2 regions of the Tardiphaga alba genome follow, and region 2 is predicted to be linked to the other one. Evidence: riboswitches for the same ligand, from Rfam matches in the RefSeq annotation. Region 2 holds a riboswitch; the other holds the start of a gene.

Evidence for each region. A riboswitch is a leader RNA that binds a small molecule or an ion and turns the genes downstream of it on or off. The one in region 2 is predicted to bind S-adenosylmethionine.
Region 1: another riboswitch for S-adenosylmethionine. It lies ahead of metX (homoserine O-acetyltransferase MetX); the one in region 2 lies ahead of RPMA_RS02900 (O-succinylhomoserine sulfhydrylase).

The regions. Positions count from the first base shown of each region.
Region 1 covers NZ_CP036498.1:854,782-862,036, reverse strand. Annotated here, with positions in the region: gene RPMA_RS04090 (TIGR02594 family protein) at 151-804, opposite strand; gene metW (methionine biosynthesis protein MetW) at 1,224-1,892, opposite strand; gene metX (homoserine O-acetyltransferase MetX) at 1,889-3,097, opposite strand; SAM riboswitch at 3,181-3,260, opposite strand; gene RPMA_RS04075 (chorismate mutase) at 3,441-4,292, shown strand; gene hisC (histidinol-phosphate transaminase) at 4,322-5,422, shown strand; gene RPMA_RS04065 (prephenate/arogenate dehydrogenase family protein) at 5,415-6,356, shown strand; partial or broken gene RPMA_RS04060 (DUF2125 domain-containing protein) at 6,544-7,255, opposite strand, start outside.
Region 2 covers NZ_CP036498.1:609,063-616,317, forward strand. Annotated here, with positions in the region: gene RPMA_RS02885 (OpgC domain-containing protein) at 25-1,290, shown strand; gene RPMA_RS02890 (SGNH/GDSL hydrolase family protein) at 1,287-2,069, shown strand; gene RPMA_RS02895 (SGNH/GDSL hydrolase family protein) at 2,071-3,009, shown strand; gene RPMA_RS02900 (O-succinylhomoserine sulfhydrylase) at 3,168-4,349, opposite strand; SAM riboswitch at 4,432-4,511, opposite strand; gene RPMA_RS02905 (2'-deoxycytidine 5'-triphosphate deaminase) at 4,619-5,725, shown strand; gene RPMA_RS02910 (Uma2 family endonuclease) at 5,715-6,350, opposite strand; gene RPMA_RS02915 (outer membrane protein) at 6,526-7,255, opposite strand, start outside.

The sequences.
Region 1 (7,255 bases), 250 kb from region 2:
TGGCTTCGCGAAGCGAAGACGGATGAGGGGTACTGCTGGGCTCAGAGCTTGTGGCTACCCCTCACCCGTCTGCGCGCCAAGTGGCGCGCATCCACCCTCTCCCACCCCGCACAGCTTTGCTGTGCTTGGGGGAGAGGGAAGAAAGAGCCGTCAGCTCGACGGCATCACATAAGCGTAGACGCGGCCCTTGGAGTAAGTGGACTCCGCTACGCGGTTGCCGTGATTGCCGGACACGATGATCGGATTGCCCTTGGCATCGATGCCGGAGACGACGCCCACATGGCCGCCGCGGCGGCCGCGCGACATCACCGCGATGGCGCCGACCTGCGGACCCGACAGGCGCTGGCCATAGCTCGAGAACGAGCGCGCCATGTCCGAGCCCGAGCCGGCATGGCCGGAACGCTTCAGCACGAGGTTCATGAAAGCCGCACACCACAAACGACCACGCGCCGTCGGGTTGCCGCGGCCGATGAAGCTCCGTGCAGTCTCAACCAGGCCCGAGCCGCCGAAGCCGCCACCGGGCTGGTTCATGCTGGCATTGGCATTTGCGAAATTGGCGCTATCGCCGAAGGACGGCGCCTGCTGCTCAGCGCGTGCCGCGTGCCGACGCGCGACATAGCGCGCACGATGCCGGACATGCTTGCGAGAGCTGTGAGTATATTTGCTGACGTGATGGGTCTTGTAGCGCGAGGCGCCGTGCTGAGGCCGTGCAGAGGCCGGCGAGATGGAAGCAAACAGAACAGTCGAACACAGCGCCAAAGCAGAAAGACGAAGTGCGCGACGATACGCAACGAAACGAACCATAGAAAGTTAACCCTCGAAATTCATCCGATCCCCAGATCGGAAACACGCTCCAACTTGTTGAGGGGTGCTTGAAAACAGTCCGGATGTGACAAAAGCAAGACCCGGAACGGTGCGAATTTGGCTCATTTTCGGGCGCTGAACGCGACTTTGCCCCCAAGCTTAACGTTTACAAGACGTAAACACATGACAGCCTCCCGCTCAGCGGGAGGCTTTCGCATGATACCTATTTGAATTAGCTATCTCTGTTGCACCTTTGGGGTGCAATGAAACGAGTCTACGCGTGTATTATGCGCAGACACCTCCTCCGCCTCATCCTGAGGAGCCGCGCAGAGGCGTCTCGAAGGATGGCTGCGGAGCTCAGATATCTCATGGTTCGAGAGGGCGCTGACGCGCCTCCTCACCATGAGGGGCGGAGATTATTACTTCCCCGCCCGCTGCAGCAGAAACACGCCCTGCTCGCCGAACAGATTCCAGAACCACCAGGGCGCGTTGAGGCGCAGCGGGCGGCCTTGCAGATCGAGCGCCACCGCGCGCTCCATCTTCACATTGATCTCGTCGCACAGATGCACGAAATCCTTGATGGTGCAGAAGTGAATGTTCGGCGTGTCATACCATGTCGCCGGCAGGTTCTCGGTGCGCGGCATGCGCCCGCCGACAAGCAGCTGCATCCGCATCCGCCAGAAACCGAAATTCGGAAACGACACGATGGCACTGCGGCCGATGCGCAGCAGGTTTTCCAGTACCACTTTCGGCTGCCGCGTGGCCTGCAGCGTCTGCGACAGGATCACATAGTCGAAGGCGTCGTCGGGATAATTGATGAGGTCAGTGTCGGCATCGCCCTGCACCACCGCAAGGCCCTTGCCGACGCAACGGTTCACGCCTTCGCGCGACAGTTCGATGCCGCGGCCATCGATCCCCCGGCTTTCGAGCAGCTGCAGCAGATCACCGTCGCCGCAGCCGACGTCGAGTACCTTGGCGCCGGCCGGGATCATATCGGCGACAAGAAGGTGATCACCGCGATAGTTTTCGAGACCGCGCGAGGCTGGGCGCGCGAGGCTGAAATGCAGGCCCTGTTGCGGAGCGTTCATTTCGCGGCCTCCGCAACGGGAAGGCCGTGCACCGATGCCGCCGAATTCAGGAACGCATCGGCGATGTCGATGAATTCCGGCACATCGAGCAGGAAGGCGTCGTGGCCCTTGTCGGTTTCGATCTCGGCGAAAGACACGCGCACGCCACCGGCATTCAGCGCATGCACGACGTCACGCGATTCCGCCGTCGGGAACAGCCAGTCGGAGGTGAAAGACATGAGGCAGAAACGTGTCTTGGTGTCGCGAAACGCTTCCGCCAGCCTGCCGTCATGATCTGCCGCGATGTCGAAATAATCCATCGCGCGGGTGAGATAGAGATAGGAGTTCGCATCGAAACGCTCGACGAAGGACGAGCCCTGGTAGCGCAGATAGCTCTCCACCTGGAAATCGGCGTCGAACGAGAATGTCGGCAGCTCGCGATCCTGCATGCGGCGGCCGAATTTGCGATGCAGCGCGGCGTCCGACAGATACGTGATATGCGCGGCCATCCGCGCGACACCGAGACCGCGATGTGGATGCGTGCCTTCCTCGAAGTAGCGCCCGCCGCGCCAATCGGGATCAGCCATGACGGCCTGACGGCCAAGCTCATGGAACGCGATGTTCTGTGCGGAATGTTTTGTCGCGCAAGCCACCGCCAGCGCGGAGAACACGCGCTCGGGATAGGCCGCGGTCCATTGCAGCGTCTGCATGCCGCCCATCGAGCCGCCAACCACCGAGAACAGCTGGGTGATGCCGAGGCGGTCGATCAGCATGGTCTGCGCGCGCACCATGTCGGGGATGGTGATGACCGGGAAATCGAGGCCCCAGACTTTGCCCGTGGCCGGATTGATCGAAGCCGGGCCAGTCGAGCCCATGCAGCCACCGAGCACGTTCGAGCAGATGATGAAATAGCGGTCGGTATCGAGCGCCTTGCCCGGCCCCACCATGGTGCCCCACCAGCCCGGTTTTCCGGTAACGGGGTTCTTGTTGAAGACGTGCTGGTCACCGGTCAGGGCATGACAGATCAGGATGCCATTGGTCTTGTCGGCATTCAGCGTACCGTAGGTCTGGTAGGCGATCTGGAACGGCGCGAGATCGACGCCGCAATCGAGCCGCAGCGGCTGGTCTGCGCCGAATTTGGCGACCAGCGAACTCGGATGATTGGCTTCGTGAAGGCGATCCTCGCCATCCACCGAAACGCCCTTCAGGGGCAGAACATTGACCATCTCGATACCCGGCTCCCGCTTGGGGAGTCCTCCACATCGAGACCGGGCACAAAAAACCCGGCCTGAACATACGGTTCGGCCGGGAGCAAACGTCCCCGGCCTGTTTAGCGAGTTATTTAACGTGGCTGCAAGCCGGCCGGCTCAAATGACCACGGAGTAGGTAGGGATCGTAGTCCCACCTCGGCCAACCGTCAATATAGGGTCAGCATGGACGCTTTGCCCAAGCGCCAGCGCTTAGAATAGCTGTCATGTTTTCTTTGCTTTCGGCCCCTGTCTTACCTAATCAGGGGCCGTGCCCGGACACCGCCTGCGTGCCGGGGCCAGTCAGCCAAGGTCCGTTTTCATGTCGAAACTGCCCCCCGCCCCGCCGTCGCTGAACGAACTGCGCCAGGAGATCGACAGTATCGACGCGCAGGTGCATCAGCTCCTGATGTCGCGCGGCGACATCATCGACCGGCTGATCTCGGTGAAGCAGACCCAGGAGGTCGGCTCCGCGTTCCGCCCGGCCCGCGAGGCCGACATGATGCGCCGCCTGGTACAGCGCCATCGCGGCATCCTGCCCATCGACACCGTCGAGGGCATCTGGCGCGTCATCATCTCGACCTTCACCTATGTCCAGGCGCCATTCTCGCTGCATGCGGACCTGTCGCTCGGCGAAAGCGCCATGCGCGATTCCGCCCGTTTCCATTTCGGTTTTACGGTGCCCTACATCTCGCATTTCAGCGCCCAGGCAGCCGTCGAAGCCGTGGCCAAATCCAAGGGCGACCTTGCTCTGGTTTCGGCCACCTCCGGCCAGACGCCGTGGTGGCATGAGCTGGAAGCTGAGGGCGTGCCAAAAATCATCGCCCGCCTGCCCTTCATCGAGCGCGCCGACCATCCGGCCGCGCTGCCGGTCTTCGTGGTCTCGCGCGTGGCCGACAGCGCCATGGTCACCGAGGTAGAGTGCTGGAGCGTCCGTGTCTCCGGCTGGAACGCCGAGATCGCCCGCGCGCTGGCGCCATTGGCCGATGTGGTCGTGGTGCCGGACACCGCCTTCGACGGCGCCTCGCTGCTGGTCTCCATCTCGGCGCCGCAGACCTTCGACGGCATCAAGGCTGCCCTGATCGCAGCGGGGGCCTCGGTGCGGTCCTCCGCCCTCGTCGGCAGCCACGCAACCCGCTATACGGTGCCCGCAGACGGCGCATCGCAAGCCTGATCTCTTTCCAGACTACCGGAGCTACCCAAATGTCCCGCCCCGTGCCGAAAGCCGGCATTCTCGATATCGCGCCCTACACCCCCGGCAAAACCCCGGTTCCGGAAGCGGGCCGCAAAGTGTTCAAGCTGTCGGCCAATGAGACGCCGTTCGGCCCCTCGCCGCACGCCAAGGAGGCCTTCGCGCGCGTCGGCACGCATCTCGAGGATTATCCGGAAGGCACGTCCAAGGTGCTGCGCGACGCCGTCGGCAAGCGTTACGGCCTCGATCCCGACCGCATCATCTGCGGTGCCGGTTCGGACGAAATCCTGAACCTGATCGCGCATGTCTATCTGGGCCCCGGCGACGAGGCGATCCATACGGAATTCGGCTTCCTGGTCTATCCCATCGCCACCATGGGCAATGGCGCCACCAATGTCGTGGCCAAGGAAATCGACTTCACCTGCAATGTGGACGAGATCCTCAAGGTCGTGACGCCGAAGACGAAACTCGTCTGGCTCGCCAATCCGAACAACCCGACCGGCAGCTACCTGCCGATCGCGGAAGTGAAGCGCCTGCGCTCATCGTTGCCGGAACACGTGCTGCTCGTGCTCGACGCCGCCTATGCCGACTATGTCGAAAAACCCGATTACGAGAGCGGTTTCGATCTGGCCCAGACCACCGAAAACACGGTCGTCTGCTACACCTTCTCCAAGGTGCACGGCCTCGCAGCGCTGCGCATCGGCTGGATGTTTGGCCCCGCGCACATCGTGGACGCGATGAATCGCGTGCGCGGTCCGTTCAACGTGTCGGCGCCGGCGATGCTGGCGGCTGTTGCTGCGATCGAGGACACCGATCACGTCGAGATGTCGCGCAATTTCACGGTGAAATGGCGAGAAATCCTCACCACTGAAATCACCAAGCTCGGCCTCAAGGTGACGCCGAGCGTGGCGAACTTCATTCTGATCCATTTCCCGACCACGCCCGGCAAGACCGCAACCGAGGCCGATGCCTTCCTGACCAAGCGTGGCCTCGTGCTGCGCGCGGTGTCGAGCTACGGCCTGCATCAGTCGCTGCGCATGACGCTCGGCACCGAGGAAGCCAACGAACTCGTTCTCGCCGCCTTGCGCGAATTCATGCAGCGCAATGACTGACGCTCCGCTCTTTCAACGCGTCACGCTGATCGGTCTCGGCCTGATCGGCTCGTCGCTGGCGCGCGGCATCCAGCAGCTCGGCCTCGCCGGCGAACTCGTCGCCACCGACGCCTCGCCGGAGGTCCGTGCCCGCGCCGCCGAGATCAAGCTCGCGGATCGCATCGCCGACGACAATGCGTCGGCGGTGAAGGCTTCGGACCTAATCATCTCTTGCGTCCCCGTCGGCCGCGCCGGCGATGTCGCGCAGAGCATCGCGCCGCATCTCAAGCCCGGCGCCATTATCTCCGATGTCGGCTCGGTGAAGGCCTCGGTGCTGGCTGCGATGTCCGAGCATCTGCCGGACAACGTGCACTTCATCCCCGGGCATCCGGTCGCCGGCACCGAGAATTCGGGCCCGGATTCCGGCTTCGCCGAACTGTTCATGAATCGCTGGTGCATTCTCACGCCGCCCGACGGCGCGGATGAAGCGGCAGTCGAGAAACTGTCGGCGCTATGGTCTGCCCTCGGCGCCAATGTCGAGATCATGGGTGTCGCGCATCATGATCTCGTGCTGGCGGTAACCAGCCATCTGCCGCATCTCATCGCCTATACAATCGTAGGCACGGCCGATGAGCTCGAAGATGTGACTCATTCGGAAGTGCTGAAGTTCTCCGCGGGCGGTTTCCGCGATTTCACCCGTATCGCAGCCTCCGACCCCACCATGTGGCGCGACGTGTTCCTGACCAACAAGGACGCGGTGCTGGAAATGCTGGGTGCGTTTCAGGAAGACCTGTCGAAGCTCACCCGTGCGATCCGCAGGGGCGATGGCGAGACGCTGTTCGAGCATTTTACGCGAACACGCGCGATCCGCCGGGGCATCGTGAGTATCGGCCAGGATGAAGCGGCGGCGGACTTCGGGCGGAAACACGCGGCATTGAAGAAGAAAGATAGCTGAGGGAACGGTGCTCCTCTTCCTTCTCCCCTTGTGGGAGAAGGTGGCTCCGCGAAGCGGAGACGGATGAGGGGTACGGCCGGGCTCGGAGTCTGTGGCTACCCCTCACCCGTCTGCGTGCCAAGCGGCGCGCATCCACCCTCTCCCACCCTGCACAGCGAAGCTGTGCCTGGGGGAGAGGGAAAAAACCTCAAAACAACGGCGGAATCTGCGCGACCTTCAGCGGCCCGAAGAACACTGCGCCATCGACGAACTTCAGCGGAAACGCCCGCGCCGGCTTGCCTTCCAGCGTGGCTGGCGAACCGATCGAATTCACGCCCGCAGCCAGTCCCGCGCCCGCATTCTTGCGCGCAAAATTGCCAAGCCCCGGGATCGCGCGATCCAGCGCGCCGAGAATATTGTTCACGTCCTGCGACTTCACACCCGGTGCCAGACGGTCCAGTGCCTCCTGCGGCACGCCCATCTCCAGGAGCTTGTCGATGCCCAGCGCGTTGATGGCCTTGTCGAGCCCGGTCACCGTCATCTGCAACTCGCCATCGAGATTGCCGGCTGCCGTGATGCCGAGCGAGCCCGTCGCCAGCGAGATGATGTCGCCCTGCTGCACGCGCGACTGCGTGATGTCGAGACGACCACCCGCCGCCTGAATCTCGCGAAAACGCTGCGGCCACGGCTTCGGCGACAGATCGGTGAGCCCCGACACCTGCGCGCGGATATCCGTGTCGAAGGGGCGGCAAGCAACGGATGCACATCGGCAATGGTGCCGCTGGTGATGCGCAATGCGGTTTCGATCACCGGCTTCTCCGGTGTCGAGTTCGGCGCCGTACGGCCATTGAGTATGACGCTCTTGGCGCGCACGGCCGGCGCCTGCGCGGTGCCGGCGAAGCGATCCAGCGTCAGGTCAT
Region 2 (7,255 bases):
TCCATACTCGTTTTGCGGTGTTGAATGACCTCTGTTGCCGATCCGATTGCCGGACCCGCACATGCCGATGCGCCCCATGCGTCGTCTGGCGCAGCTTCACGCGCAGAGCCGCCGCCGAAGGTCACTGCCGTCAACGAACGCGAATTGCGCCTCGATCTGTTCCGCGGCCTCGCGCTATGGCTGATCTTTATCGATCACCTGCCGCAGAACCTGCTGACCTGGGCAACCATCCGCAATTACGGCTTCAGCGACGCCACCGAGATCTTCATCTTCATCTCCGGCTACACCGCAGCTTTCGTCTATGGCCGCGCGATGCAGGAGCAGGGAACCGTAGTCGCCAGTGCGCGTATCTTCAAGCGCGTCTGGCAGATCTATGTGGCGCATGTATTCCTGTTCACGATCTTCCTCGCGGAAATTTCCTACGTCGCCACGCGATTCCAGAACCCGCTCTATACGGAAGAAATGGGCATCCTCGACTTCCTCAAGGAGCCCGACGTCACCATCGTGCAGGCGCTGCTGTTGCGTTTCCGCCCGGTCAATATGGACGTGCTGCCGCTCTATATCGTGCTGATGCTGTTCCTGCCCTTGATCCTGTGGCTGATGCGGCGGCGCGCCGATCTCACTTTGGGCCTCTCGGTGCTGCTTTATGCTCTTACCTGGGAATTCGACTGGCATCTCACCGCCTATCCGAACGGATCCTGGGCATTCAATCCGTTCGCCTGGCAGCTGCTGTTCGTGTTCGGGGCGTGGTGCGCGCTGGGCGGCGCCGTCAGAATGACGCGCATCCTGAATTCGCCCATTACGCTTTGGCTTTGCGTTGCCTATCTGTTGGGGGCGTTCTGGGTGACGCTGACCTGGCACATCCCGCAGATCCATCATCTGCTGCCAAAGCTGCTGGAGCAGTGGATGTATCCGATCAACAAGCCCGATCTGGATGTGCTGCGTTTTGCTCACTTCCTGGCGCTGGCGGCCCTTACGGTCCGGTTCCTGCCGAAGGACTGGCCGGCGCTGAAGTCGGTCTGGCTGCGACCAATGGTGCTTTGCGGCCAGCATTCACTTGAGATTTTCTGCATAGGCGTGTTTCTGGCTTTTGCAGGTCAGTTTTTCCTGGGCGAGATCGCGGGCGGTGCCATCATGCACGGCCTGGTCAGCCTGATCGGGATCCTCATCATGTCCACCGCTGCGTGGGTATTCTCCTGGTACAAGCGCGTCACCGCGAAAGGCGGAGCGCGCGCCAAAAAGGTGCCTGAGAAGACAGGCGATGCCGATCTTGCAGGAGGGGGAGCATGATCACCTTGCTGCACCGCGTGCCGCTGCGACACGCGCTTTTGCTGGCCGTTCTGATGGCCAGCCCCGCGCAGGCCGATCCGGCCAAGCAATCCTGCGACGTCCCCGCCTATCTTCTGACCAGTGAAAGCTCGCTGCCGAAGGTGAAAGCAGCCGTGAAGCCGGACGGTAAGCTCAATGTTCTGGTCGTTGGCAGCCGCTCCTCGGTCATTGGCCTATCCGACCACTCCGCGGCCTATCCCACCCGCCTGCAGACCTATCTCAGCGAACGACTGCCGGGCGTGACCGTGGATGTCGCACTGGAACTGCAGGTGAAGAAGACCGCCGAGGAGATGGCGCCGACGCTCGGCAAGCTGGTTGAAGATCGCAAACCCGATCTTGTGATTTGGCAAACCGGAACCGTCGATGCCATGCGCCAGGTGGATGGCGACGACTTCCGCAACGCATTGGATGACGGCGTTGCTGCCATGCAAAAGGCCGGAACTGACGTCATTTTAATGAACTTGCAGTATAGTCCGCGCACGGAGTCCATGATTTCGGGCTCGGCCTACCTAGATAACATGCGTGTGGTGGCGCAGCAGCACGACGCTCCGCTGTTCGATCGCTTCGCCATCATGCGGCAGTGGAATGAAAATGGTGATTTCGACCTGTTCAGCCCCGCCCCCGGCACCGCCGGAATGGAGCTCGCAAAACGGGTGCACGACTGTCTCGGTCGCGCGCTATCGGCCTTCGTGATCGAAACGGCGCACATCAAGACAGCGGATTTGAGGATTCAGCGTTAAAATGAGTTTCGAAGCTACCTTGTCTCGCGTCCTTGTCGCCGCCGCACTTGCCGTCACGACTCCCGCATTCACCTCAATGGCGCATGCAGAGGATTCCCAGGCTGGCGCACAAGGACAGAGCCAGGCACCAAGCGATGGCCCACAGCGCGGCGTCGCCGGCAAGGCGATCGACAGGGTCAAGGAAGCTGCCAAGACAGCCACGGACATTCTGAGCCGCGTGCCTTGCCGCACGCCCAAGGGCGGCACCAAGGCGATGGGCACGCTGCCGCATGTGGCCAGCAAGCTCGCGGCGCGGCAGCCCGTGGTGATCGTCGCCTTCGGGTCGTCATCGACCCAGGGCCATGGCTCGACGTCCCCCGAATTCAACTATCCCAACCGCCTGGCTGCGCAATTGCGCCGAGCCTATCCCGGCGCCGATATCACCGTCCTCAATCGCGGCAAGGGCGGCGAGGATGCGCCCGAGATGATGGCGCGGCTGCAGGCGGAAGTGATCAATTCGAAGCCCGACCTCGTGATCTGGCAGCTCGGCACCAATGCGGTGCTGCGAAATCTCGATCCTGCTGAAACCGGCAAGATGATCGAAGACGGTGTCGGCCGCATTCAGGCTGCGAGCTCCGACGTGGTGCTGGTCGATCCGCAATATTCGCCGGCGACCGTGGAGAAGCCGGAAGGCACCAGCAAGATGCTGGCGCTCATGCACAAGGTGGCCGCGCTGCACAAGGTCGGCATCTTTCCGCGCTTCGAGGTGATGAAGGAATGGCACGAAGGCCAGCAGATGGCGTTCAGCTCATTCGTGATCGCCGATGGCCTGCATATGAACGACTGGGGCTATGCCTGCTTCGCGCAGCTGCTCGGCGACAACATCATCAAGTCGGTGGGCGCCATCAAGATGGGCACCAACGAGCCGGCCGTGCAACAGGCGCAGCAGCGGCCGCTGTAGGTTAACTACGCCACGCACTCCATCATCGTCATCCTGAGGTGCTCGCGCGATAGCGCGAGCCTCGAAGGATGCGGCGACGAGCTCGCGGCCCATCCTTCGAGGCGTGCGCTAGCGCGCACGCACCTCAGGATGACGGTGTAGCTTATTGCCGGTCCGCTTTAAGCCTTCGCCAGCGCCGCTTCGAGATCCTCGATCAGGTCGTCGCGATGCTCCAGGCCCGCCGAGAAGCGGATGAAGCCCTCCGTGATGCCGAGCTCGAGGCGTGCTTCCAGCGGCAGACGCTGATGCGTCGTCGTCGCTGGATGCGTGACGAGGCTCTTCGCGTCGCCAAGATTGTTCGAGATGCGCGCGACCTTGAGTTCGTTGAGCACGCGGAAGGCTGCTTCCTTGCCGCCCTTGACCTCAAAGCCGATCAGCGTCGAACCCGCACGCATCTGCTTCTTCACCGTCGCCGCTTGCGGATGATCTTCGCGGCCGGGATAGATCAGCCGCGACACCTTGGGATGCTGTGCCAGCACATCGGCGATGGCCGCTGCGCTCTGCGTCTGCCGCTCGACGCGCACCGCCAGCGTTTCCAGTCCTTTCACCAGCGTCCACGCATTGAACGGCGAGATAGAAGGCCCGGTCTGGCGCAGATAGTTGTGAATGTGCTCGTCGATGAAGTCCTTCGACGACAGAATGATGCCGCCAAGACAGCGACCCTGGCCGTCGATATGCTTGGTGGCGGAATAGACGACGACGTCGGCACCGAGCGCCAGCGGGCTCTGCCAGATCGGTGTCGCGAACACATTGTCGACGATCAGCCGCGCGCCGCCGGCATGGGCGATCTCCGCGATCGCGCCGATGTCGAGCACGTCGAGCGTCGGATTGGTCGGGCTTTCCAGGAATAGCGACTTGGTGTTCGGCTTCATCGCCTTCTGCCACTGGTCGAGATCGAGGCCATCGACCAGCGTGAATTCGATGCCATAGCGCGGCAGCAGTTCTTCGATGACGTAACGGCAGGAGCCGAACAGCGCCTTTGCGGCGACGACATGGTCGCCCTGACGCAGCGGCGCGAGAATGGCGGTGGTGACGGCGGCCATGCCGGTGGCGGTGGAGCGTGCAGCTTCGGCGCCTTCGAGGTCGATCATGCGGTTCTCGAACATCGACGTGTTCGGGTTCGAGAAGCGGGAATAGATGAAGCCGGGATCTTCGCCCTTGAACCGCGCCTCGCAGGCTTCGGCAGTCTCATAGATGAAGCCCTGGGTCAGGAAGAGGGCTTCGGACGTCTCGTTGAATTGCGAGCGCAGCGCGCTGGAATGAACGAGGCGGGTTTCGGGACGGTAAGACTTGGCAGACATGTGACCTCCAACGTGACCGCTCAAAACGGGCACAAAAAACCGGCCTGGACGGACGTCCTCAGGCCGGGATCGCATGCTGGAAGGACATGTGTCCCCGGCCTGTTTAGCGACTTATTTTACGTGGCTGCAAGCCGGCCGGCTCAAATCACCACGGGATAGGACTTTTCCTATTCCCGCTTGCGCTTGCCGTCAAGGCGCGCTTGAGATAGCCGGTAAAGTTACGGTTTTTCAGGGCATTGCCCCTGGATGACGATTGAAGGACCAGACCAGTGACGTTCACCCTCGCCCCCGATGCCGATGGAATTCTGCCCGACAGCATGATCGAGGCGATGGCCGAGGCCGGCCTGATCCTGCCCGAATATGATTTCGTCGAAAGCCAGATCCAGCCGGCCAGCCTCGACCTGCGCCTCGGCCCCATCGCCTATCGCGTCCGCGCCAGCTTCCTGCCCGGCCCGAATGTCACCGTCGCCGAGCGCATCGACGAATTGAAGCTGCACGAGATCGATCTCTCCGAAGGCGCGGTGCTGGAGACCAACTGCGTCTACATTGTGCCGCTGCTGGAAAGCCTCGCGCTGCCGCCGAACATCTTCGCCGCCGCGAATCCGAAGAGCTCCACCGGACGTCTCGACGTCTTCACCCGCGTGATCGCCGACGGCACCCGTCGGTTCGATGTGATCGGCGCGGGCTATCATGGCCCGCTCTATGCCGAGATCAGCCCGAAGACATTCCCGGTGCTGCTGCGCGAAGGCTCGCGCCTGTCGCAGGTCCGCTTTCGCGTCGGCGATGCCGTGCTCGACACCGAGGCGCTGGAGGACCTGCATGCGCAGGATCCGCTGGTCGATATCGACGATGCCGACCTGACCAACGGGCTTGCTGTCTCGGTCGATCTGTCCGGCGAGAATGCGTCGGGCTTCGTCGGCTATCGCGCCAAGCGCCACACCGGCGTGGTCGATGTCGATCGCCGCGGCGGTTATGCGGTGGAGGATTTCTGGGAGCCGATCCATGCGCGCGCCGATCGCACGCTGATCCTCGATCCCGGCGAGTTCTACATTCTCGCTTCCAAGGAAGCCGTGCAGGTGCCGCCGGACTACGCCGCCGAAATGGTGCCGTTCGATCCGCTGGTCGGCGAATTCCGCGTCCATTATGCCGGCTTCTTCGATCCTGGCTTCGGCCATGACGGCGCCGGCGGCAAGGGCTCGCGCGCCGTGCTGGAAGTGCGCTCGCGCGAAGTGCCGTTCATCCTCGAACACGGCCAGATCGTCGGCCGCCTCGTCTATGAACGCATGCTGGATCGCCCGGATTCACTCTACGGCCAGCGCATCGGCTCGAATTATCAGGGGCAGAACCTGAAGCTGTCGAAGCACTTCAAGGTTTAGAGCGAACTTGGGACTTTAGCGGCGTGCGGTCATAGAGATCGCCGACGCGGCATCGGAAATTGAGCTTCGGGATCACGATTTCGGCGTCGGGCCCTGTCAGCACGTCCGATGTCCAGCCATCGTCCGTGCGCAATTCCACCTGAACCGCCATATGATCCTGCGTAATGACGAGCAAGGCGACGCAAGCCGCATGCGAGCGGTACAACTCGCATTTCACATCGATCCATTCGCGTCCGGTACCAGGGACACCAATCTGATCCGAAGACGACACGACTTCAGCCAATAAATAAGCTGCATCGAAATAGCGCTGCTCAAGCTCGTATTCCGTATCGATGACGGCCACGTCGGGCTCGGGCTCGTAAACCCTGCCATCGAGTATAAAGCTCTTGAAGCCAGATCGCTGGGTTGCCATGAGCGGCAGACCTTGCCGGTCAAAGCTATCGTCCAGCAACCGCGCAAGATTTTCTGCAATCCGATTGTGAACGAGTCTTGGAGGCGACATCATGACCGGGACGCCCGCCAACAATTCCCACCGCTCATGATCCGGGCGATATTTTTGGAAGTCACGGAATTCCTCCGCGGACATCTGCCGGCTCGTCCGGCCTTGCATGACGGCAATACCCATCACCACTTCCCTTCGCTTCCCCATCATACAACAATCGGCGAGGTTGCGAAAGCAGGTTCCCGTGAGAGAAAACTCCTGACAAAAAAGGCCCGCACGAGTGTGTGCGGGCCAGGTTTTCTGGAGCAGAAATTCGCAGCGCCGGCCTTGAGGTCGACGCTGCTGGTCAAACTACTAATTAGTAGCCGCCGCCCATGCCGCCCAGATTGAAGCGGTAGTTCAGGCCGACCTTGACGGTGTGGGTATCGTTCTTGGACGACACGCCAGCCAGCGGGGCCGGGGCGGTGAAGGTGGTGGTGCCGAAGTCGTAGTACTGGTACTCGACCTTGCCCGACCAGTTCTGGGTGAACAGGTATTCGAGACCGGCGCCGACGGTGTAGCCGTTCGACTTGGTGGTGGTGCCGAACGAGGCGTCGGTTGCCGGAGCGCTCACGAGCAGGGTCTCGCTGACGTCCTGATAGGCCCAACCACCCTTCACGTAGAGCAGTGCGGGACCCCAGGTGTAACCGAGACGGCCGGTCACCGAAGCGATGCCGTTCTGGTTCTGGTTGTAGGCGTAACCTGCGCCAGCGCCGGTGAACAGGACGGTCGTGTTGTTGTTGCCAACCCAGCTGTACTGACCTTCGATACCGAGCACCCAGTTAGGGGCGAACTGGTAGTCAGCGCCGCCCTGCACACCGCCGAGGAAACGACCGTCGGAGTTGTCCGAGGTGCCGCCGAAGCCGTTGTTGCCGTTGAAGGCGCCGCCGACGTGACCGCCGATGTAGAAACCGGTCCAGTTGTAGATCGGAGCGGCAGGAGCCTGATAGGCCGGTGCCTTGGTGTACGGACGGGCTGCCAGATCGGCTGCAGACGCGGGAGCAGCCAACGCGACCATGGCAACGGCTGCGGTCGAAAGCAGATACTTC